One region of the Caballeronia eucalypticola genome, then DNA from elsewhere that is predicted to be linked to it. Evidence: riboswitches for the same ligand, from Rfam matches in the RefSeq annotation. Region 1 holds a riboswitch; the other holds the start of a gene.

Region 1 (11,628 bases):
AGCACGGTCTGCGCACGAGCACGGGTCTGGTCGTGGAAACGGGGTCGGCGCGCGAGACGCATCACTTCGCATTGCTTGCCGCGTATGGCGCGGAAGCGGTGCATCCGTACCTGGCGCTGGAAACGCTCGCACAAATGGCCGAAGGCCTGAAGGGCGATCTTTCCGCCGATAAAGCCATCTACAACTACACGAAGGCGGTCGGCAAGGGCTTGTACAAGGTCATGTCGAAGATGGGTATTTCCACGTACATGTCGTACACCGGCGCGCAGATTTTCGAAGCGGTCGGGCTGTCCAGTGAACTCGTGGAGAAGTACTTCAAGGGCACGGCATCGAAGGTCGGCGGGATCAGCATTTTCGAAGTGGCCGAGGAAGCAATTCGCCTGCATCGCGAGGCGTTTGGCGAGAACCCCGTGCTCGCGACCATGCTCGATGCCGGCGGTGAATATGCGTATCGCGTGCGCGGTGAAGAGCACATGTGGACGCCGGATGCCATCGCCAAGCTGCAGCATTCCACGCGCAGCAACTCGTATCAGACGTACAAGGAATACGCGCACCTGATCAACGACCAGACCAAGCGTCACATGACGTTCCGTGGTTTGTTCGAGTTCAAGGTCGATCCGGCGAAGGCGATTCCTTTGGACGAAGTGGAACCGGCGAAGGAAATCGTCAAGCGTTTCGCGACCGGCGCGATGTCGCTGGGTTCGATCAGCACCGAAGCGCACGCCACGTTGGCTGTGGCCATGAACCGGATTGGCGGGAAGTCGAACACGGGCGAAGGCGGTGAGGATGCAAACCGGTATCGCAACGAACTGCGCGGCATTCCTATCAAGAACGGCGACACCATGCGCTCCGTTATCGGCGAAGAAGTCGTCACGGACATTCCGTTGAAAGACGGCGATTCACTGCGCTCGAAGATCAAGCAGGTTGCGTCCGGACGCTTCGGCGTGACGGCGGAATACCTGTCGTCGGCTGATCAGATCCAGATCAAGATGGCGCAGGGCGCGAAGCCGGGCGAAGGCGGACAACTGCCGGGTCACAAGGTCAGCGATTACATCGGCAAGCTGCGATATTCAGTGCCGGGCGTGGGTCTGATTTCGCCGCCGCCGCACCACGATATTTATTCGATCGAAGACTTGGCGCAGCTTATTCACGATCTGAAGAACGTGAACTCGTCGTCGAGCGTGTCGGTGAAGCTGGTGTCGGAAGTCGGTGTTGGGACCGTTGCCGCCGGCGTTGCCAAGGCTAAGGCCGATCACGTCGTGATCGCCGGTCACGATGGCGGCACGGGCGCTTCGCCGTTGTCATCGCTGAAGCACGCCGGTACGCCGTGGGAACTGGGTCTGGCCGAAACGCAGCAAACACTGGTGCTCAACCGCCTGCGTGGCCGTATCCGCGTGCAAGCCGATGGTCAGATGAAGACCGGCCGCGACGTGGTGATCGGTGCGCTGCTTGGCGCCGATGAATTTGGTTTCGCGACCGCGCCGCTCGTCGTGCAGGGTTGCATCATGATGCGCAAGTGTCACCTGAACACGTGCCCGGTCGGCGTCGCGACGCAAGATCCGGTGCTGCGCGCCAAGTTCACGGGCCAGCCGGAACACGTGGTGAACTTCTTCTTCTTTATCGCTGAGGAAGTGCGGGAAATCATGGCGCAGCTGGGCATCCGCAAGTTCGACGATTTGATCGGTCACGCCGAATTGCTCGATACGAAGAAGGGCGTCGAGCATTGGAAAGCGAAGGGCCTGGATTTCTCGAAGGTGTTCTATCAAGTGCCGAACGACGGCAGCATCGCGACGAAGCATGTTGAAACGCAAGATCATGCGCTTGAGAAGGCGCTGGATCATGTGCTGATCGAGAAGTCGAAAGCGGCTATCGAGAAGGGTGAGCACGTCTCGTTCATCCAGCCGGTGCGCAACGTGAACCGCACGGTCGGCGCAATGTTGTCCGGTTTGATCGCACGCAAGTATGGTCATGACGGCTTGCCTGACGACTCGATTCATATCCAGTTGAAGGGCACGGCGGGGCAGAGCTTCGGTGCGTTCCTGGCGAAGGGCATCACGCTGGACCTCGTCGGCGATGGCAACGATTACGTCGGCAAGGGTCTGTCGGGCGGGCGCATCATCATTCGCCCGACTAACGATTTCCGCGGCAAGTCGGAGGAAAACATCATCTGCGGCAACACGGTGTTGTACGGCGCGATTGAAGGCGATGCGTATTTCCGGGGTGTCGCGGGCGAACGTTTCGCGGTGCGTAACTCGGGCGCGACGGCGGTCGTTGAAGGCACCGGCGATCACGGTTGCGAATACATGACCGGCGGCACGGTGGTGGTGCTCGGCGAAACCGGGCGCAACTTCGCGGCGGGCATGTCGGGCGGTGTGGCATTCGTCTTCGATGCAGACGGCACGTTCGGTGGCAAGTGCAACAAGGCGATGGTCGCGCTCGATCCTGTCCTGCAGCAGGCAGAACAGGAACGCACCGTGGATCGGGCTTTGTGGCACACCGGCAAGACCGACGAAGCGTTGCTCAAGGACCTGATCGAGCAGCACTTCCAGTGCACCGGTTCGACGCGCGCGAAAGCGTTGCTGGAGAACTGGGACGCGTCGCGTCGTCAATTCGTGAAGGTCTTCCCGACCGAGTACAAGCGTGCGCTTGGCGAGTTGAGCGCGAAGAAAGCGAAGGATGCGATCGCGGCTTGAGTGTTCGCTGATCTGACTTAGTACGGCCCTTCGACGTTGAACGTCGAAGGGTGGATTAACCCCCAAATACAGAGAAAGAGAACCACATGGGCAAGGCAACCGGTTTTCTCGAGTTCGAGCGCCAGCATGAGACGTACGAAGCGCCGCTCGCTCGCGTCAAGCATTACAAGGAATTCGTTCACGCGCTGTCGGACGAGAACGCGAAGATCCAGGGCGCGCGCTGCATGGACTGCGGCATTCCGTTCTGCAACAACGGCTGTCCTGTGAACAACATCATCCCGGACTTCAATGACCTGGTGTTCCAGCAAAACTGGAAGACGGCCATTGATGTGCTGCATTCCACGAACAACTTCCCCGAGTTCACCGGGCGCATTTGTCCGGCGCCGTGTGAGACGGCTTGCACGCTCGGTATCAACGACGATCCAGTCGGCATCAAGTCGATCGAACACGCGATCATCGATAAAGCCTGGGCCGAAGGTTGGGTCGCCGCGTTGCCGTCGAAGCACAAGACCGGCAAGAAGGTGGCCGTGGTTGGATCGGGTCCCGCCGGATTGGCCGCTGCGCAGCAACTCGCGCGTGCTGGGCATGACGTGACGGTGTTCGAGAAGAATGATCGCGTCGGTGGATTGCTGCGCTATGGCATCCCCGATTTCAAACTCGAAAAGTGGCTGATCGATCGCCGCATGCGGCAGATGGAAGCCGAAGGCGTGACGTTTAAGACCAATGTGTTTATCGGCAAGGATCCGCTGCCGGGGCATATCGCGAATTCATCGCGTGAAACCATTTCGCCTGATCAGCTTCGCGAAGAGTTCGACGCTGTCGTGATTGCGGGCGGGTCGGAAACGCCGCGTGATCTGCCAGTGCCTGGACGTGAAATGCAAGGCATTCATTACGCGATGGAATTCCTGCCGCTGCAGAACAGGGTCAATGCTGGCGATACGGTTGTCGATCAGTTGATCGCCAAGGGTAAGCACGTTGTGGTGATCGGTGGCGGTGATACGGGTTCGGATTGTGTCGGGACATCGAATCGGCATGGTGCGAAGAGCGTGACGCAGTTCGAGTTGCTTTCGCAGCCGCCTGAGACCGAGAACAAGCCGCTGGTCTGGCCGTACTGGCCGATCAAGTTGCGGACGTCGTCATCGCACGAGGAAGGTTGTGAGCGCGATTGGTCGGTCGCGACGAAGCGCTTCGAAGGCAAGAACGGCAAGGTCGAAAAGCTGATCGCTGTGCGCGTGGAATGGAAGGACGGGAAGATGCAGGAAGTGGCGGGATCGGAGTTCGAAATGAAAGCCGATCTGGTGCTGCTCGCGATGGGCTTTACGCAGCCCACGTCGCCGGTTCTTGAAGCGTTCGGCGTGGATAAGGACGCGCGTGGGAATGCGAAGGCTTCTACCGAAGGGGAGAGGGCTTACTTTACGTCGGTGCCAAAGGTGTTCACCGCTGGCGATATGCGGCGCGGCCAGTCGCTCGTGGTTTGGGCGATCCGCGAAGGACGGCAGTGCGCGCGTTCGGTCGATGCGTTTTTGATGGGGTCCAGTGAATTGCCGCGTTGAGATTTTTCTCGCGCGAATGGTCGTTGAAAAACCGGGCTCGATGTTGAACCCGGTTTTTTTATTGACGGTTCTGATTGAACCTCGCTCGCCAATGTTTCCGTTTCCGTCCGCCTCTATTACGACTTCTCCGATATCCCCCGCACGCCTATCAGCGCATGCTCATGCCCTCACAATTTCAGGGGCATGGAATGACCAACATCAAACGTTTGTCCAGCGGCGCGTTCCTATTTGCCGCCGTCGTTTCGCTCACTGCATCGGCTGAAACCACGGGTCATGGCTGGACCTACGACGGCGAACACGGCCCTGCCCACTGGGGCGCAATGAGCGAAGCGCTCCACGCTTGCGAAAGCGGTCGTGCTGAGTCACCGATCAATATCGATGGTGCAAAGAAGGCCCCAGCCGATATGCCCCGCCTCAAGTTCAACTATCAGCCGCTCCCCATCGATATCATCAACACCGGCCACGCAGTTCAGTTCAACGCAACGCCCGGCACCGACAGCATCACCCTCGGCGATCAGGCCTACCAGCTCGTCCAATTCCACTTCCATTCCCCGGGCGAGGAACGTTTTGCCGGCAAGGACAGCGCGATGGACGCACATCTCGTCCATCGCTCCTCAGATGGCAAGCTCCTCGTGCTGGCTGTTCAATTCAAGATAGGTGCCCAACCTAACCCTGTCATCCAGGCGATGCTGGACCGTATTCCGAAAGAGCCGGGGGCCGAGTTCAAGGTGGACGCCGTGATGGTCAACCCGCTCGAGTTGCTGCCCAAACAAACGGGCTATTACACCTACAGCGGTTCGCTGACTACGCCGCCATGTTCGGAAGGCGTGACGTGGATCGAGTTCAAGGAATCGATGACTATCACTCAGCAACAACTCGATGCCATGCATCGTTTCTATCACGGCAATCAACGGCCGGTACAAGCCCTTAACGGGCGCGAGATATGGGAAGTGGAGTGATCTGACCATGGAAAGCGATCGCGTTTGAGAAACCACGCGCATCAAGAAAAAAGGCCATTTAACGCGAGTTAAACGGCCTTTGCTGCTCAATAAATCACTTTCATCCCGTCATCTCACCCAAGCACCTTCCCGCGCGTTTCCGGCAGCAACAACGCGGCAACGATCACCAGCAAATACCCCGTCCCAGCCACAACGCCTATCGCTTTGACCAGCGACATTCCCTGCGACAACACGCCCACGAGAATCGGAAAAAACGAGCCGAGCCCGCGCCCGAGGTTGTAGCAAAACCCCTGTCCCGAGCCACGAATCGCATTTGGATACAGCTCCGATAAATACGCACCAACCCCAGCAAAAATACCTTGCACGACGATGCCAAGCGGGAAGCCGAGCAGCAGCATGGCGTGGTCGGTGATGGGGATCATGGTGTAGATCATCCCAAGCAGAAACGAGCCGATGGCAAACAGCACGAACGACGCGCGCCGCCCGATCTTGTCGCAGAGAATGGCTCCGAAAACGTAACCCAGAAACGAGCCGACGATCAGCACCACGAGATAACCGCTCGTGTTGAACACGGACAAATGACGCTCGGTTTTCAGGTACGTCGGCAGCCATGTGGTGATGGCGTAATAACCGCCGAGCATGCCGGTGCACAACGCGCTGCCGAGCACGGTTGTCTTGAGATGCGAGCCTTTGAAGATATCGGAGAAAGTGGCGGTTTCAGTGCCGGCATCACGCGCCCGACGGGTCGCAAGATAGATCTCCGGGTCGCTCACATTGCGGCGAATGTAGAGGATCCACAGCGCCGGCAAGATGCCGATCCAGAAGCACGCACGCCAGGCGGTATCTTCCGGCAACAACGCGAAGAACGCCCAATAGAGAATCGCTGCTGCACCCCAGCCGAATGACCAGCTGCTCTGCACGGTCCCCACGGCCTTCGCCCGATGCTGCGGCGAACGAATGGTCTCGGCCATCATCACGGTGACCACGGACCATTCGCCGCCGAAGCCCACGCCTTGCAGCGTGCGCGTGGCCAGCAACTGCCCGAATGAATGCGTGAAGCCGGAAAGAAACGTGAAGAACGCAAACGTGCCGATGGTCCACTGCAACACGCGGACGCGGCCGTATCGGTCGGAGAGAATGCCGGCGAGCCATCCGCCAATAGCCGATGAAATCAGCGAACTCGTCGCGATCATTCCGGCTTCGCTCTTCGTCATGCCCCACGTGGCAATCAGCGTGGGAATGAGGAACGAGTAGATCATGAAGTCGAAGGCATCGACGGCGTAACCGCCGAAACCTGCGTAAAGCGTGCGGCGCTCGCGCGTCGTTAGCTCAGTGAACCACTCGAACGCTCGCAAATCCGATCTCCCGTTCAAAGCCTGCCATGCAGGCTCAGGAGCATTCTACGGTGCGTCGGTAAACGAGAAAAGCAGGCCAAAAAGAACCTGCTTTTGAAAACTTACACGGCGTTCATACGTACACTAACCAACCCCTTCGACCTCAAACCACCGCGCTTTCAACCCCCGCGCGCTCGATCTCGATCCGGCTCTCATGGAAGCCGGTTACCGACTCGCGATGCGCGACGCTGACGATCGCGGCGTTCGGCAACGCATCGATGATGGCCGTATAGATCAGCATCTCGTTCTCGGCATCGAGCGCGCTGGTGGCTTCATCGAGGAACATGAAGTCCGGCTTGTGCAGCAACACGCGGGCAGCCGCCAGCCGCTGTTGTTCACCCGGCGACATCATCTTCGCCCAATGCCCCGACTCCTCCAGACGCGTGCCGTACCCGTTCAGGTTGCAGGCGCGCAAGGCTTGGCGACAGTCTTCATCGGAGAAGACTTCTGCCGTCGACGGATAACTCAACGCCGCCTTCAACGTGCCGATCGGCAAATAGCTTTGCTGCGGAATGAACATCAGCTTGGCGTCGACCGGCGCGTCGATCGTGCCATCTCCAAACGGCCAAAGGCCGGCCAGCGCACGCATCAACGTGCTCTTGCCCGATCCGGACGGACCTTGCACAAGCCAGCGCGAGCCGGGCTTTACCACCACGTCTGCGACTGTCGCGAGTGGCGTGCCGTTCGGCAACGCGAGCTTCAGCCCGGTCGTGGTCAGCGCCTTCGTATCCGTGTAATGCAGGTTGATGCCGCCGTGGGCGGTCGCCGGCGAAATCGCTTCCTTGATGTGCGTGGAGCGCATCACGCGCTTGAATTCGCGCAACCGGTTCACGGTGGCGCGCCATTCGACCAAGGTCGAGTAACTATTGATGAACCACGAAAACGAGTCGCTGACCGTGCCGAACGCCGAGCTGATCTGCATCAGTACGCCGAACGTGAAGGCGCCTGCGAAGTAGCGGGGCGCCGCGACCATGATCGGGAAAATAATCGCGATCTGGCCGTAGAAGGACAGCACGAAGGTCATCCGCCGCGTGTACTTCATGATCTGCCAGTAGTTCTGGCGGATCGTTTCGAAGATACCCTTGGCGTTAGTGTTTTCCGTCTCGATGCCGTCATAGAACGCGATTTGCTCGGCGTTCTCACGAATACGGATCAGGCCGAAACGGAAGTTGGCCTCCACTTTCTGCGCCTGGTAATTAATCGATACCAACGGGTGGCCGAAACGCTGAATCAGGAGCGAGCCGAGCACTGCGTACAGCGCGGCGGCCCAGACCATGTAGCCCGGAATGGTGATCGGCGTGCCGAGCAGCGAGAAGGTCAGCGCGCCCGCCAGCGTCCACAAAATCGTGATGAAGGTCACGAGCGTGACGAGCGTGGATAACAAATCCAGCGACAACGACAACGTGGTTGTCGCGAAAGACTGCAGGTCGTCGCTGATCCGCTGGTCGGGGTTATCGGCGAGACGATCGCGTTCTATACGATAGAAGGCTTTATCGCCGAGCCATTGTTCGAGGTACCGGTGCGTGAGCCATTGGCGCCACCGGAAGCCGAGCATTTGCCGCAAGTACCGCCCGTACACGGCGAGCAGGATGTACGCGAACGCGAGGCCGGCGAAGATCAGCAGCAAGCGCGGAAACTCAGCGACCCTCTTGGCCTGCAGCGTGTTGTAGAAGTCCGCGCTCCACGTGTTCAGGCGCACGTTGATATACACGACCGTCATGTTGATCGCGATGATCGCAATCAGCAAAAGCCATGCAATGCCGCGTTCTTCCGATACCCAGTAAGGTTTGATAAGACTCCACGCCGACACTTTGTCGGCGTTTTGTTCTGTGTTGTCGGGAGTGGTGGTGGTCATGAGCTTCCTGAAGGCGTGCCGGCTCGGCGGCAGGTTGTAACTTGGCGGTATCGATGCGGATGGTCCTGCTCCGTCCCAATGATCAAGGCCACTAAAGACGACGCGCGCCGCAGCATTGTTTCGGGCGTGACTTAAGTGTTCCTTAATCCAGGTCCGGCTGAGCTATCGCAACCCAACGGCGGGCCTTGCGCGTGGGCTGCAGACGAACTCGGGCATTCGCGGCATTGTGCCAGAGTGCGCGCAGCATCAACGAAAGGAAAGGCTGTCCAGTTTGTCTGCGCAAGCTCGCCGGCTGATCCCTGATGTAGGTGAGCGCGTTTGCGGGTCGTTTCGCTTTTATGTTTTAATGATCGATGACGAAACAGGGGTGCTTCGGCACGCGTCTCCCTTGAAAACAACGGAGAAACGCGCGGCGAGGCTGAGAGAGTCCCTTTGCACCCGATCCGGGTAATACCGGCGAGGGAAGTTTCCGGAAACCGCCGCGTTTCCAGTTTCTTCCAGTATTGGCTGGCGCAGGAGCCGCAAGTAATGCGCTCCCTAGCCGCTTTCTCGCCGTGGTTTCGTCCCTGAAATATGTTTTGTACGCCGTGCGTGCAACCAGGGTTCGAAACGGGCATTCCCCCCGATCTCGATTTCCGTGCCGTGCTCCGTGCGTTCTGCAGCGTTTGCTGAGGAGGCGTTGTCATTGTGAAGACCGTCGTGCATTCCACTCGTTCCCGAGCGTCCGGGCGAGACGACTTTGCCGTCGTGGGCGGGGGCTTGTGCGGGCGGCTGGTCGCTTGGCTGCTGGCGGGTGCGGGGCACCGGGTGGCGCTGTATGACCGCGGCGACGCCGCCGGCACGCAATCGGCCGCGTGGGTCGCGGCGGCCATGCTCGCGCCGCTCGCCGAGGCCGCCAGCGCTGAATTGCTGATTACCGAACTCGGAGCGGCATCGCTTGAGCGCTGGCCGGGTTTTATCGCCGAGATGCCGGAGCCGGTCTTCTTTCAGCGCAATGGCACGCTGGTCGTCTGGCATGCGGGCGACCGCGCCGAGGCGCCGCTGTTCGAGCGCCGTTTGCGCGCGAACGCGCCCGCCGAGCTTTTCCACGATGGCTTCGTCAAACTCTCCGGCGCGCAAGTCGCGTCGGCGGAACCGGCGCTTGGCACGCGTTTCCCGCAGGGCTGGCTGCTGCCGAACGAAGGCCAGCTCGACAACCGGCAAGCGCTGACAGCGTTGGCCGCGGGTTTGGCCGAACGTAACGTCGATCTTCACTGGAATACATCAATCGATACCGATACCCCGCCGGATGCGCATTTCGTCATCGATTGCCGGGGGCTCGGCGGCAAGCCGGCATGGCCCGCGTTAAGGGGCATTCGCGGTGAAGTCGCACGCGTGCATGCGCCGGGTATCGGCCTGACGCGGCCGGTGCGTTTGCTGCATCCGCGTTATCCGCTTTATATCGCGCCGAAGCAGGACGACCTTTACGTGATCGGCGCAACCGAAGTGGAAGGCGAAGACATGTCGCCGATGACCGTGCGCTCAGCGCTCGAACTCCTGAGCGCGGCGTTCGCGGTGCATCCGGGTTTCGGCGAAGCGCGCATTCTCGAACTCAACTCGCAATGCCGGCCGACCTTGCCCGACCATCGTCCGGCAATTGTCTGGGACGGCGCACGAACCTTGCGAGTGAACGGACTGTATCGACACGGTTACATGATCGCGCCCGAAGTCGCCGATTCCGCCCGTGCGCTGGCCGAAGCGCTGCTCGGCGGCGCGATCACCAACCCCGATTCCTTCGACGACTGGCGCCGCCGGGCCCGCTGGTCCGCCTTGATGCGCTGCGAACACGCGGCGCCTGTGCTTTGACTTTCATCATGAACATTCACATCAATCAGCAGTCTTTTTCCGTGCCCGACGCGGCCACCGTCACCGACGCCCTCGCGGCCTTCGGCGCAAAGCCGCCGTTCGCCGTGGCCCTGAACGGGCAATTCGTCGCGCGCGGCGAACACGCATCGAAGGCGCTTGCGGCCGGCGACAAACTCGACATCGTCTCGCCGGTTGCCGGCGGCTGAGCACTATTAAAAGGAATCGAATCATGACTTCCACCATCACCACCGCGGACGGCCTCACGCTCTATGGCACGTCATTCCCGAGCCGGGTGCTGCTGGGGACATCGCGTTATCCGTCGTTGCAATCGCTGTCGGATTCCATTGATGCCGCCCGTCCCGGCATGGTCACCGTCGCGTTGCGGCGCCAGTCGAACACAGGCGAAGCCGGTTTCTTCGATGTCCTCAAGCGTCACGGCGTCGCGTTGTTGCCCAATACGGCTGGCTGCCAAACCGTGGACGAAGTGCTGACCACGGCGCGCATGGCCCGCGAACTCTTCGATACCCCGTGGCTGAAGCTCGAACTGATTGGCGACGATTACACGCTGCAACCCGATCCGATCGGCCTCGTGGAAGCCGCTGGCATATTGATCCGCGAAGGTTTCAAGGTGCTGCCCTATTGCACGGAAGATCTGGTGATTGGCCGTCGTCTGCTCGATGTCGGCTGCGAGGCGTTGATGCCTTGGGGCGCGCCTATCGGGACGGGGAAAGGTGTGACGAATCCCTATGGATTGCGCACGTTGCGCGAGCGGTTGCCGGATGTACCGCTTATCGTTGATGCCGGTCTTGGCGTGCCGTCGCATGCGTGCCAGGTGATGGAATGGGGTTTCGATGGCGTGTTGCTGAACACGGCCGTCTCGCAAGCGACGTTTCCGCCGCAAATGGCGCGCGCGTTTGCGCTGGGCGTCGAAGCGGGGCGGATGGCTTATCTCGCCGGGCCAATGGCCGAACGGGATAGCGCACAAGCGAGCACGCCGGTGGTCGGCATGCCGTTCTGGCATCAAGACGGGAGTGCTGTATGAGTACGGTGTTGCTGGATAAGGAAGTGTTTTGGCCGCCCGCCGATGAACTGCTCGAAGCCGCCGAGCGAATCCGGCGGCGGCTGGGCGAGTGGCCGGCCGCATCGAAGTCATGGCGAATCTGCCTGAGCGAGCCGGATCATCCGCGCTCGGGAGATTTGATCGTAGGCGCCGGCGATGAACCGCTGCCGGACGGAGTTGGACGCTTGGAAGTAGAAGCGGGCCGGGCGACGCTGCATCTGGATAACGTCGAATACGCGCTGGAAGGGGATTGGTCGGACGATTGGCCA
Region 2 (11,628 bases), on a different contig from region 1:
AGGCCGCGCAGATATCGAATCAATCGAGAATCTACGCGCTCAAGCCGGAAGCACGCAGCCGCGTGAATACGGTGTACATGGTGGTTTATTTCATTGGCGGCGCGGTGGGATCGGCGGTTGCATCGTTGGGGTGGCACGCGTTCGGTTGGGTCGGCGTGTGCGTCGCGGGACTCGCGGCGACTGCGCTTGCCGGCCTGAGCCATTCGCGAAGCCGTTCAAAGAGCGCCGTGCCGGAGGTCTGAAAGGCGGCCGCGCCCGTGCGATTAATTCCGCGCGCGGGCGTAGTGATGCAACGCGTCGAGAACGCGATCGAATTCCAGGGATTTATCGAAGAAATGGCGCACGCCGTATTGCAGGCAGCGCTCGCGGTAGGCCGGCAGTGCATGGTTCGTCAGCACGGCGGCGAAAGTCGAATCGATCATTCCGGTGCGTTGCAAATATGCCAGCACCTCAACGCCCGAGCCCTGCTTGAGCTGCAGATCGACGATGATCGCGTCGAAGCTCTGCGCGTCCAGCAACGCGATCGCCGTCTCCGGCGTATCCGCCCAAGCGGTGACCCGCAGTTCGCCGGACGCATCGATCGCCTCCACCAGGCTGCGCCGGATCAACGGCGAGTCTTCGATCAACAGCACGCGCAGTGGCCGCTTATGCGCGAGACCGGTTTTATCGACGATCGGTTGTTGGCCCACGGCGGGCATCCTCCTTACTCGATCAAACCGTTCTTGATCGCGTAATACGTAAGATCGGCATTGTTCGCGAGCCGCATTTTTTCAAGAACGCGTGCGCGATACGTGCTGATCGTCTTCACCGACAAATGCAGTTCCTCCGCTATTTCGGTCGGAATCTGGCCGCCCGCGAGCTTGCAAAAAATCTGGAACTCACGCTCGGACAAGGCTTCGTGCGGGCGCTCGGTAGCGGGTTTTTCCAGCTTGTCAGCGAGTGCGTCGGCGATGAATTCAGACAAGTAACGATGGCCCCGCGCCACCGTCCGGATGGCCCGCACGATTTCGTCGGGCGCCGCATCCTTGTTCAGATATCCGTTGGCGCCGGCGCGCAGCAGATTGATCGCGTACTGGCTTTCCGGATACCCCGACAGCATCAGCACGCCCTGCTCCGGGCGGATCTGCTTGATCACGCGCAAGGTGTCGATACCGTTCTTGTCCGGCATCGCGATGTCCAGCAACACGACGTCGAACGCGCTTTCACGCACGCGCGCGATGGTTTCATCGCCGGTGGACGCTTCGGCGGCGACTTCCATGTCGGGTTCATCGGCGACAAATTGCCGGAACCCGCTTCGCACAATGGCGTGATCGTCCGCTATCAACACTCGAATCATCTGCGCTCCCCGCGGCCTTTTTACAGTTAATCATTGTCCCGCCGCCGCGCGGCGGGATGAACCCGCCGCGCGTCGTCCTGGAGCTTCAGTATTCGCTTTCGCGCGCTTTTACAGCTAACGCGCAATCAACCGTCGAGGCCGTCGAGCAGGTCGGCCATGTCATCGGCGTGCTCTTCTTCGACCGCGAGGATCGTTTCGAAAAGCCGGCGCGTGGTGACATCTTTTTCGCCGAGGTAGCGAATGATTTCGGCATACGTGTCGATCGCAATGCGTTCCGCGATGAGATTCTCGCGAATCATATCGATCAGATTGGCGCCTTCCTTGTACTCGGAATGCGCGCGCGACGCGAGGCTATCGGGTGCGAAATTCGGCTCGCCGCCCAATTGGACGATGCGCTCGGCAATGGTATCGGCGTGTTCCTGCTCTTCGGTCGCGTGCTGCGCGAATTCCGATGCAACGGCTTCCGAATGGATGCCCTTCGCCATGAAGTAATGGCGTTTATAACGCAGCGTGCAAACGATCTCCGTGGCAAGTGAATCGTTCAATAGCTTCAGCACGACTTCCTTGTCAGCGCCGTATGTCGACGTAACTGAGCCATCGTCCATATGCTGACGCGCGTTGGCGCGGATTTTTTCCATGTCCAGTACGAAAGGATCGGACTTGCTACCGGCTTCTTTCGGTTGTGCGGGTGCAGCTTTTACAGCAGAGGATTTCGACATTGATGTGCTCCAGAAAGAGAATGGATCTTTTGTTCGGCGGTTGGACGGGTTCGAGGAGGCAGCCTCGCTGGACAAACACATGGACCGCCATCCACAGTCACTTTCAGTACCGCTCGCATACGGCGTGCCTGCTCGCGAACATCACGTTCGGAACACACCCAGCAGCAACGTAACAACGAAAACCACGAGAAAGATGTAGAACAGGATCTTCGCAATCTCTGCAGCGCCTGCTGCAATGCCGGTAAAGCCGAACACAGCCGCGATAATCGCAATGATGAAGAAAACAACGGCGTAATGAAGCATGGCGATCTTCCCTCCTGTGAGTTCTTATAGGCTTCGGATCAAGCATTGAATCCGGCTTTCGGGATGAGTCGAGTCGCTTTAAATAACGGTGGTTAAGACCGCTAATCGACAATTTTCTTCGTCACGATAAAGCCGAGCACAAGGAACACGACGCACAAGATCAGGAACAGCACGAACAGGAACTTCGCGATACTGGCCGCGCCCGCTGCCACGCCGGTGAAGCCGAGCAAACCAGCGATAACTGCGACGATGGCGAAAAACAATGCCCACTTCAACATGATCCGTTCCCCAATAAGGATGACTAGTAACAGGATGTTAGCGAGGCGGTCATGAGGCGGCATCTGGATGCACGCCGTTTTTCGTGTAGGACTTCACCGACAAACGCTTTCAACTTCAATTCACTTCCGGCTAATGCGGCTTGGCGCCAATCAGCGCTGATTAACGTAAGTCAGCGCAATTCGATCAGCCCTATACGGCGTGAAAAGTTACACTGGCCGCACAGAAAACCCGGCAGCTCCCTATGACTTCCTCTTTACACGAAGGCGGCGCGACGAATCCGGCGGCGGGCGTCACGCGGCGCGCAACCCGGTTCAGCGCGCGTCTGAATGGCTGGATGCGCCGCTGGAGTTGGGCCGTCGCGATGACCGTCGCTATTGTGATTACCGTTGGCGGCCTGGTGATACTCGAATCCGGCCGCATGCGGATTGCCGCGGAATACGAGACCGCGCTCGACGCGAAAGGTGCCACCACCCAGTTGACCGCGCTGGCGGCGGATATCGCGTCCCTGACTGCCGATGAACGCGCGTTCCGTCTCGCGCCCGACAACACCTACACCGACCACTACAACGCGGCGGCAGCGCGGATCAAACAAACGGTTGCGTCGCTCGATGCGTACTATCGGCGCAAAGCGGACGACACCGCGCTCGCCAGTTTCAACCAGGTCAGCACGATCCTCGACGCGCGAATCAACTCGGGACTCGCTGCCCGCTCGGGTTCAGACAGCGCATCGAGTACCGATATCCTCGACAGCGCGCTCGCCCTGCTGCGTCTAAATGAAGAACGGCGGGCGCAGTCCGCGCTCGACGCGAGCCGCGCCGACCAGCGCATTTCCACGTTCTGCGTGGGCGCGTTGTGCGCGTTGAATATCGTGTTGTTCCTGCTGTTGTTTCGCAATCTCGGTATCCAGTTGGACAAGCAAGACCGGGTGCAGCAAAAACTGATTACGCAACAGGAAGAGCTCGACCAGCTCGTATTTGATCGCACGCGGCAACTTGAAGCCCTTGCGTGGCATTTGCAATCGGTGAGTGAAAACGAGAAGACCCAGCTTGCCCGCGAACTGCACGATGAACTCGGTTCAATCCTGACGGCCAGCAAGATGGATGTGGCCTGGGTCAACAACAAGCTAAAGGGCGCCGAGCCCGCGATGGCCGAAAAACTGGGCCGTGCGCTGGCGAATCTCGATCAGGGGATTGCGCTGAAGCGGCGGATTATCGAAGACATGCGGCCAACCGTTCTTGCCAGTTTCGGACTGGTCACGGCGCTGCGAACCCTCGCCGATGAAACCGCGCAACGCACCGGCTGGACGCTCGAACTCGCGCTCCCCGATGACGACATCAAGCTCGGCGAAGAAGTCGAAATCGCGTTGTTCCGGGTCGCGCAGGAATCGCTGACGAACGCGGCCAAATACGCGCGGGCATCGAGTGTGTCGATCGCGCTGGCGCTTGATGACGTGAGGGTATCGATGCATATAGCCGATGACGGCGTCGGCATTCGCCCGCAGGACCTGCAGCGCACGCACACGCATGGCCTGCTGGGGATGCGCCAGAGGGTCAGCGCGCGCGGCGGGCGTATTGAAATCGAACGGCGTGTTCCGCACGGAACCGATATTCGTGTCACCATGCCCCGCGCGCGTAACTTCGACGCATGAGGATGGAAAGTGGACGGCCTGTTGGCTTTTATTGGCGGGCGCTCGCACTTAGTTTGTAGGACGGTGCCGACATCAGTTGCAGACTGCACCTACACGATAAAAACATCCGCGCCTACAGCTTGCGATCGCGCAGTTTTTTATGATTCATCGGACCGGTGTGGCCGATTAAAGAAGTGGTAGCCGCGGGTTTTTGGTGCTGGTTTGATCACGTGAGTTGATCCCGGCGGCCGCTTCCGCGATCGGTCTTAGCCAAGGCCACAATGTGTCCGGTATTTGCTTTTGCAGCCGCTTTCGTTATTCGCTTTCGCTGCTGGACATCGAGTGGCCAGGATTCGAACATCGGGTACGCGTTCAAGGCCGAACCGCCAGCGTACCTGCATCAAACTCAAGGGGAATTGCTCATGACTCGAATTATCGCTTTGCTGTTGATCGTTGGATCCGCCGCACTCGCAGCTTGCAACACAGTGGCCGGCGCCGGCCAGGACCTGTCAAAGGGCGGCAACGCCATCACGAATTCGGCCGATAAGCACAACGCCGAGTAAGTGAGAAAGCCAGCGACAAAGGCTTAGCGGTCAGTGACCGCCGGCAATTTGTTGCCCACCCGAAGCCGAACCGGCCGCGGAATTCGCCAGGATGACGATCAAAAGAACCTCCCTTTGCGGAGGTTCTTTTTTTGCGTCTTAGCGAAAGACATGCGAAATTGCATCAGTTGGCAGTGAAGCATCCAGTCTTTTATTGGACGGGGCCACAAAGTGAACTCCCGAGACCTAAGACCATAACTAGAGTTTTGTGCTGCACCATATCCAGAGTTTTGTGCTTTTTTCAGCGCGCGGTTGTGCGCAAAATTTGGCTAAAGCCAATGCTGAAAGGGCTCACAGCCAATTTTAAGGCTAACGCTTTCATGCGCAAAATGATGTCATGCCCGGTCCTTTTCTTGTTTGATTGATGAGAAATCATGCTGCCGGCCAAGCCCTGAATTTCCATCTTCGCCCTACGACTTGCGCAACTCAAAAAAACAGCGGCCCGTTTCTCCGGATTTGCTCCGAACGGTCCGCCGTTTTTGAAGTGCCGGTTGTTTCGTCCCGCCGTCCTCAAACCAGACCGCGCCTCTTGTAATCGAACCAGAACGACAAAGCCACGCTCGCCAGGATGATGAGGGTCGCCATCACGGTCCACTTCGTGATCACCTCGCCGAGAAACAGCGCGCCTATCACCACGGCCACCACCGGATTCACGTACATGCAGCTGCTCGCGATAATCGGACTCGTGTGGCGAATCAGGTACGCATACGCGACGTACGCGGCCATCGAGCCGACGAGCATCAGGTACAGGTAAGCCATGAACGGCGTGAAGCCCATGCTCACGATACGTTCACCGGACACCCACGCAACGATAGTCGCCATCGCGCCTCCAAGGCTGATCTGCAATGCCGTCGATACCAACAAATCAGACGGCAGCTTCAGACGCCCCGCGAGAAACGAACCGCCCGCCCAAAAGAGCGCGCCGCAAAGAATCGCAAGACTGCCTGCAGTCGACCCCGACGACGGATCACCGTGATTCAGCAACGCAATTCCGACCAGCCCCAGCCCGACGGCGACCCACTCGCCCTTCGCCACTTTGCGGCCTGCAATGGCGGCAATAACCGTGGCGAACAGCGGCACGGTCGCCACCATGACGGCAGCCGTGCCGGTCTCGACCGTGCGCATACCGAACGCAAGCATCCCGCTCGACAAACCCACGAGCAACGTTCCGACAGCCGCAGCGTTTCGCACTTCGGCGAAAGTCGGCCAGACCGGATCACGGCGCGCAGCGAAGATGAACAAACCAATGCCGGCGAACAGGTTGCGCAACCCGGACAGCATCAGCGGAGGGAACGATTCCAGCGACAGATGCACCGCCATGTAGGTCGAACCCCATACGATGTACACCACGCAGAGGGCAAGCGCCACGCGGCCGCTGCGAGTCGCGGGAAGCCGGAAGGGGAAATGGTTGGGAAGATTGAATGGCCGACGCGCGGGGGTATCGGCGACAGATTGTGTACTCGTCACGTCCGGCAGCACGTCCGGCGACGGCGACGCAGCGTCGGCTGCTGCCTGCGGAAACGGCAGCACGTCAGCCAAAGGCTGTGACTGCGGTGGCACGAAGGGGTGGGGTGGCGAATCGGAATCCGGCAATCGCGGCGGCAGCGGTGTAGACATCCGTTACTCCGCGGCGAAGATGATTGCAACGCCAGCCGGCCGGATGACCAAGCTCGCAGTCAACTTGACAGGCAAGCTGAAAAACACCGGTTTCGCTTCGCCCGAAACCAGGGGAAGTGAAGAACGGCGCGTATGCCGCTTGAGCATCGCGGCAAAACGGGCAAGGCAGGACAACATGTCGGAAGCAGAAAAAAGGGTCGGGCAACAACGTGCCGAAGCTCGATAACGGCTTGAAAGCCGGCATGAGCCGCCGCGAGTCTGGTGCGTTTCGGTAAAAAATGTCGAAGCGCATCCGGGAAAACACGGTGGTCGCCATTATGCAGTAAGCAATGCACACGCACGCGTGAGTGTTACAGATGGTTGCCAACACGCTACGGCGAGGTGTATTGTTGCGGCTGCTAACGCGGGGGTCCTGCGCTGCATATCGGCATCCATCGCTGGATTGCCGGTGTGTCGCGGGTGAGAAATACCCTTTGAACCTGATCTGGATAATGCCAGCGCAGGGAAGCGTTCGGATTTCGCAGCGCTTGGGGTCTTCAGGGTCTATCTCTTCCTCGCGCATCCCCGCCAAGTCCGCTCGTCTCCCCTCTGCTTTTCTCCAGTCTCCCAGCGCTAGCGTTTGACTCAGCCGTTTCTCGTGCGGTCTCGTGCCATTGGGTGCAATTTCGTGCGCGTGGCGTTTATCGCCGGCCGGCTGGGAAACATCCGTCCCCACAGCAACCAACTGCATGGGACCGGAAGAAGCGCAAGGGACCGGAGCAGGCACTCAATGGCTAACTCCGGCCGACACGCTAACTCCGGTCGACACAGGAGAGCCGCATGAATGCCAACCCGAAATTCCTGTCTGACGACGCCGTCGTCGACGCTGCCGCCATCGCGCCGCTGCCCAATTCACGCAAGATCTACGTGACGGGCTCGCGTCCCGACATCCGCGTGCCGATGCGCGAAATCACGCAGTCCGACACCAACGAAAGTTTCGGCAGCGAAAAAAATCCGCCGGTTTTTGTCTACGATTGCTCCGGCCCGTATTCGGATCCGGACGCCAAGATCGATATCCGCTCGGGTCTGCCGGCCGTGCGCCAGGGATGGATTGAAGAACGTGGCGACACCGAGTCTCTCGGCGGCCTCTCGAGCAATTTCGGTCGCGAGCGCGCCGCCGATCCGGCCACCGCCGACCTGCGTTTCAAGGGTTTGCATCGCACGCCGCGTCGCGCCGTACGGGGCAAAAACGTCTCGCAGATGCACTACGCGCGCCAGGGCATCATCACGCCGGAAATGGAATACATCGCGATCCGCGAAAACCAGCGCCGCGCTGAATATCTGGAATCGCTGCGCACGAGCGGCCCGAACGGCGAAAAACTCGCCGCGATGATGGGCCGCCAGCACCCCGGTCAAGCGTTCGGCGCACAGGCTTTCGGTGCCAACGCGCCCAAGGAAATCACGGCTGAGTTCGTGCGCGACGAAGTGGCCCGTGGCCGGGCGATCATCCCGGCGAACATCAACCACCCGGAAAGCGAGCCGATGATCATCGGCCGCAATTTCCTGGTGAAGATCAACGCGAACATCGGCAACTCGGCGGTGACGTCGTCGATCGGCGAAGAAGTCGACAAGATGACCTGGGCGATCCGCTGGGGCGGCGACACGGTCATGGATCTCTCGACCGGCAAGCATATCCACGAAACGCGCGAATGGATTATCCGCAACAGCCCGGTGCCGATTGGCACGGTGCCGATTTATCAGGCGCTCGAAAAGGTCAACGGCAAGGCCGAAGACCTGACCTGGGAAATTTTCCGCGACACGCTGATTGAACAGGCTGAACAAGGTGTGGATTACTTCACGATCCACGCCGGCGTGCTGCTGCGCTACGTGCCGATGACCGCAAACCGCATGACGGGCATCGTCTCGCGCGGCGGCTCGATCATGGCTAAATGGTGTCTGGCTCATCACAAGGAAAGCTTCCTGTATGAGCATTTCGAGGACATCTGCGAAATCATGAAGGCCTACGACGTGAGCTTTTCGCTCGGCGATGGCCTGCGTCCCGGCTCGATCTACGATGCCAACGACGAAGCCCAGCTCGGCGAACTGAAAACGCTCGGCGAGCTGACGCAGATCGCGTGGAAGCATGACGTGCAGGTGATGATCGAAGGTCCGGGCCACGTGCCGATGCAGCTCATCAAGGAGAACATGGACCTGCAACTGGACTGGTGCGACGAAGCGCCGTTCTACACGCTTGGGCCGCTCACCACGGATATCGCGCCGGGTTACGACCACATCACGTCGGGAATTGGCGCCGCGATGATCGGCTGGTTCGGCACGGCCATGCTCTGCTACGTCACGCCGAAGGAACACTTGGGCCTGCCGAACAAGGACGACGTGAAGACCGGCATCATCACGTACAAGCTCGCGGCACACGCGGCCGATCTGGCGAAGGGTCATCCGGGTGCTCAGGTGCGGGACAACGCTTTGTCGAAGGCGCGCTTCGAATTCCGCTGGGACGACCAGTTCAATCTCGGACTGGACCCGGACAAGGCACGGGAATTCCACGATGAAACCCTGCCGAAGGACTCAGCCAAGGTCGCGCATTTCTGCTCGATGTGCGGTCCGCACTTCTGTTCGATGAAGATCACCCAGGACGTCCGTGAATATGCGGCGAAACAAGGGGTATCGCATATCGAGGCGCTTAAGCAAGGCATGGAAACGAAGGCGATCGAGTTCGTGAAGAAGGGCTCTGAGATTTACCAGCGCACTTAAAAAACGGCCCGGCGCCTGCAAGGGCGCGAGATCCAGTGATGATTAAAAGCGGCCTGTCGCATGCCATATGCGACAGGCCGCTTTTCGTTTGAGAAGCTCAGACAAATTTGTCTGCCGAATACGATGATCGGGCACTGTTTCTGCTTCTTGATTGAAAGAATCGGCAGGAAATATACCCCGCCGGTCTAACAGCAACCCGCGATTTATCGTTTTTGGAGAGTTGAAATGGACAAGGTCAAACAGGTTGGCGCTGCTGCTCTCATCGCCGCACTTCTCGGCGGCCTGTCTGCATGCGACCAAATGAGTACCCGTCAACGCGATACGGCGGTCGGCGCGGGCGTCGGCGGCGTAGCGGGCGCAGCACTCGGTGGCAGCGCGTTGTCGACAGTGGGCGGCGCGGCCGCAGGCGGCTTGATTGGTAATCAGGTCGGCAAGTAAGTTGGCGGTGAATTGATACGTTTTGTTCGAACTGCTTTGTCCGGTCGCCGTGCTAATACACTGCGGCGATCGGGTAGCAACGAATCTCAATGTTTGAGCCGTCCACAACCAGGGCAAGTGGAACCGATCGAAACATTGGGTAACCGCCCTGCACTTTCCCGCATTTCGGCGATGCGCTAGGCTCCTGGCATCCCGTTCATTCGAACGGTCGCGTTTCGACGCAATGAGGAGTCGCACCATGAGCCCAAAGCTCGCACTATCCGCCCTTGTGGGCGCTTTGAGCTTGAGCGCTTGTTACGTCGTGCCGTACGGCTCGTATGGTTATTACCCGGCGTATCCGACCTATCCGGGCACGCCGGTAGTCAGCACAGCGCAAACGCAACAAGAAATTCCCGTTGAGCCAGCGGGCGCGCCCGGCACCGGCTATGTGCAGCAGAATTATCAAGGCGCCGATAACACCCCGGCGTCCGCGTATGCCTCAACCATGCAACCGCCGCAGCAATACGCCGCGGCCCCGCCAGTAGTCTATGCGCCGTATCCCGCTTATTACCCGAGCTATCCGGTCTATGCGCCCTATCCGGCCTACCCAGCCTACTACGGCGGCTACGGATATCCCGCATATGGCTATGGGTCTTCCCTGTCGATCGGCTTTGGCTGGGGCGGCGGTGGGCGCGGACATTATTATCGGCGCTGAAGGCATGACTGAGCGGTATCACTGAGCGCACACCCTCCGCGTTTCCCCTTGGGCGAGCCTTACCCGTTCGATGTAACCCTTTCACACAAACCGCGCTGTCATAGCGCGGTTTGTGTTTACACGTCCTAGTTGATTACGACGTCCAATCGCGCCAGTAGTGGGCCACGGGCGGCTCCACGGCAGTCCCCGTGATGTGGCACGATTTTCGCTGTGATCCCTGTTAGCAGCGCCACTCCGGACGCTGCCGCCGCAGGAATCCTCATCATGCTGGTCTTCGCGCTGGTCCTACTCTGGCTTGCCGCCTGCCTCGGCGTAATCTCCGTCTGGGTATTGCGCTCGGTTTCGTTCGACTCCCCTAAGACCGGGGCCGATGCATCAGAGATGCATGAACCCGCTACACGCTGAAGCTTCGATGGACGTTCGAAGGACCCAAGGTATGGTTAATCCTTCCTTGACGCGCGCCATCCTCGCCCTATCCTTAGTCCAGACGCGTTAGGCAAGCGCTTAGTTACAGCCGTGCGTCGGGCGTCGGCGCGCTTTTTGCAAGGCGAACGAAGCTCACGGGGCTACCAGTACCGGTCGCCATGACTGGAGAACGCCACGCGTTCAACAAAATAATCATCAAAATAAAACCAGGAGACGATATGTTTCATCAGATTCTGACGCCGGTCGGCGGCTCGCTCGGCTTGTCCTTTCTCGTCGCGGTGCTGCCTATCGCGGTCGTGCTGGTGCTGCTCGGTTGGGCGCGCCGGCCCGCCTGGCAAGCGTCGCTCGCCGGCTTGGTCGTTGGTATAGTCATCGCCATCGCCGTGTGGCATTTCCCCGTGGGCCTCGCGATCGATTCTGTCGCGGCGGGCGCTGTGTTCGCCGTCTGGCCGGTCATGTGGATCGTCTTCACTGCGATCCTGCTCTATAACATCGCGCAACGCTCCGGCCGCTTCGAAGCGTTCCGGGTATGGATGATCGACAATCTCCCGAACGATAGGCGCATCGTTCTGGTGGTGATCGGCTTCTCCTTCGGCGCGCTGCTGGAAGGCATCTCCGGATTCGGTACGCCAATCGCCATTACGAGTTCGCTGCTGATCCTGCTCGGCTTTCCGACGCTCGAAGCGCTTACCTTCACGCTGATCTTCAACACTGCGCCGGTCGCGTTCGGCGCGCTCGGCGTGCCGATCACCGTGCTTGGCGCCGTGACCCATCTGTCGCCTGACCTGCTCGCCAAGATGGTCGGCCGCCAGTTGCCGTTCTTCGCCCTGCTGCTG

The links. Region 1 has a riboswitch for thiamine pyrophosphate ahead of ACMX25_RS25575 (FAD-dependent oxidoreductase). Riboswitches for the same ligand answer to the same signal wherever they lie in the genome.
Region 2: another riboswitch for thiamine pyrophosphate. It lies ahead of thiC (phosphomethylpyrimidine synthase ThiC); the one in region 1 lies ahead of ACMX25_RS25575 (FAD-dependent oxidoreductase).

What each region holds. Positions count from the first base shown of each region.
Region 1 is NZ_JBLKRU010000025.1:69,883-81,510, forward strand. Features, by position in the region: gene ACMX25_RS25550 (glutamate synthase-related protein) at 1-2,693, shown strand, start outside; gene ACMX25_RS25555 (glutamate synthase subunit beta) at 2,780-4,246, shown strand; gene ACMX25_RS25560 (carbonic anhydrase) at 4,435-5,205, shown strand; gene ACMX25_RS25565 (MFS transporter) at 5,319-6,560, opposite strand; gene ACMX25_RS25570 (ABC transporter ATP-binding protein/permease) at 6,703-8,454, opposite strand; TPP riboswitch at 8,808-8,936, shown strand; gene ACMX25_RS25575 (FAD-dependent oxidoreductase) at 9,154-10,299, shown strand; gene thiS (sulfur carrier protein ThiS) at 10,308-10,505, shown strand; gene ACMX25_RS25585 (thiazole synthase) at 10,529-11,341, shown strand; gene thiE (thiamine phosphate synthase) at 11,338-11,628, shown strand, end outside.
Region 2 is NZ_JBLKRU010000002.1:262,244-273,871, reverse strand. Features, by position in the region: gene ACMX25_RS03425 (MFS transporter) at 1-242, shown strand, start outside; gene ACMX25_RS03420 (response regulator) at 264-689, opposite strand; gene ACMX25_RS03415 (response regulator) at 704-1,336, opposite strand; gene ACMX25_RS03410 (ferritin-like domain-containing protein) at 1,462-2,055, opposite strand; gene ACMX25_RS03405 (DUF1328 domain-containing protein) at 2,197-2,358, opposite strand; gene ACMX25_RS03400 (DUF1328 domain-containing protein) at 2,460-2,636, opposite strand; gene ACMX25_RS03395 (sensor histidine kinase) at 2,879-4,285, shown strand; gene ACMX25_RS03390 (entericidin A/B family lipoprotein) at 4,687-4,827, shown strand; gene ACMX25_RS03385 (EamA family transporter) at 5,377-6,483, opposite strand; gene ACMX25_RS03380 (hypothetical protein) at 6,527-6,709, shown strand; TPP riboswitch at 6,879-7,007, shown strand; gene thiC (phosphomethylpyrimidine synthase ThiC) at 7,303-9,234, shown strand; gene ACMX25_RS03370 (glycine zipper 2TM domain-containing protein) at 9,460-9,672, shown strand; gene ACMX25_RS03365 (hypothetical protein) at 9,911-10,366, shown strand; gene ACMX25_RS03360 (L-lactate permease) at 11,011-11,628, shown strand, end outside.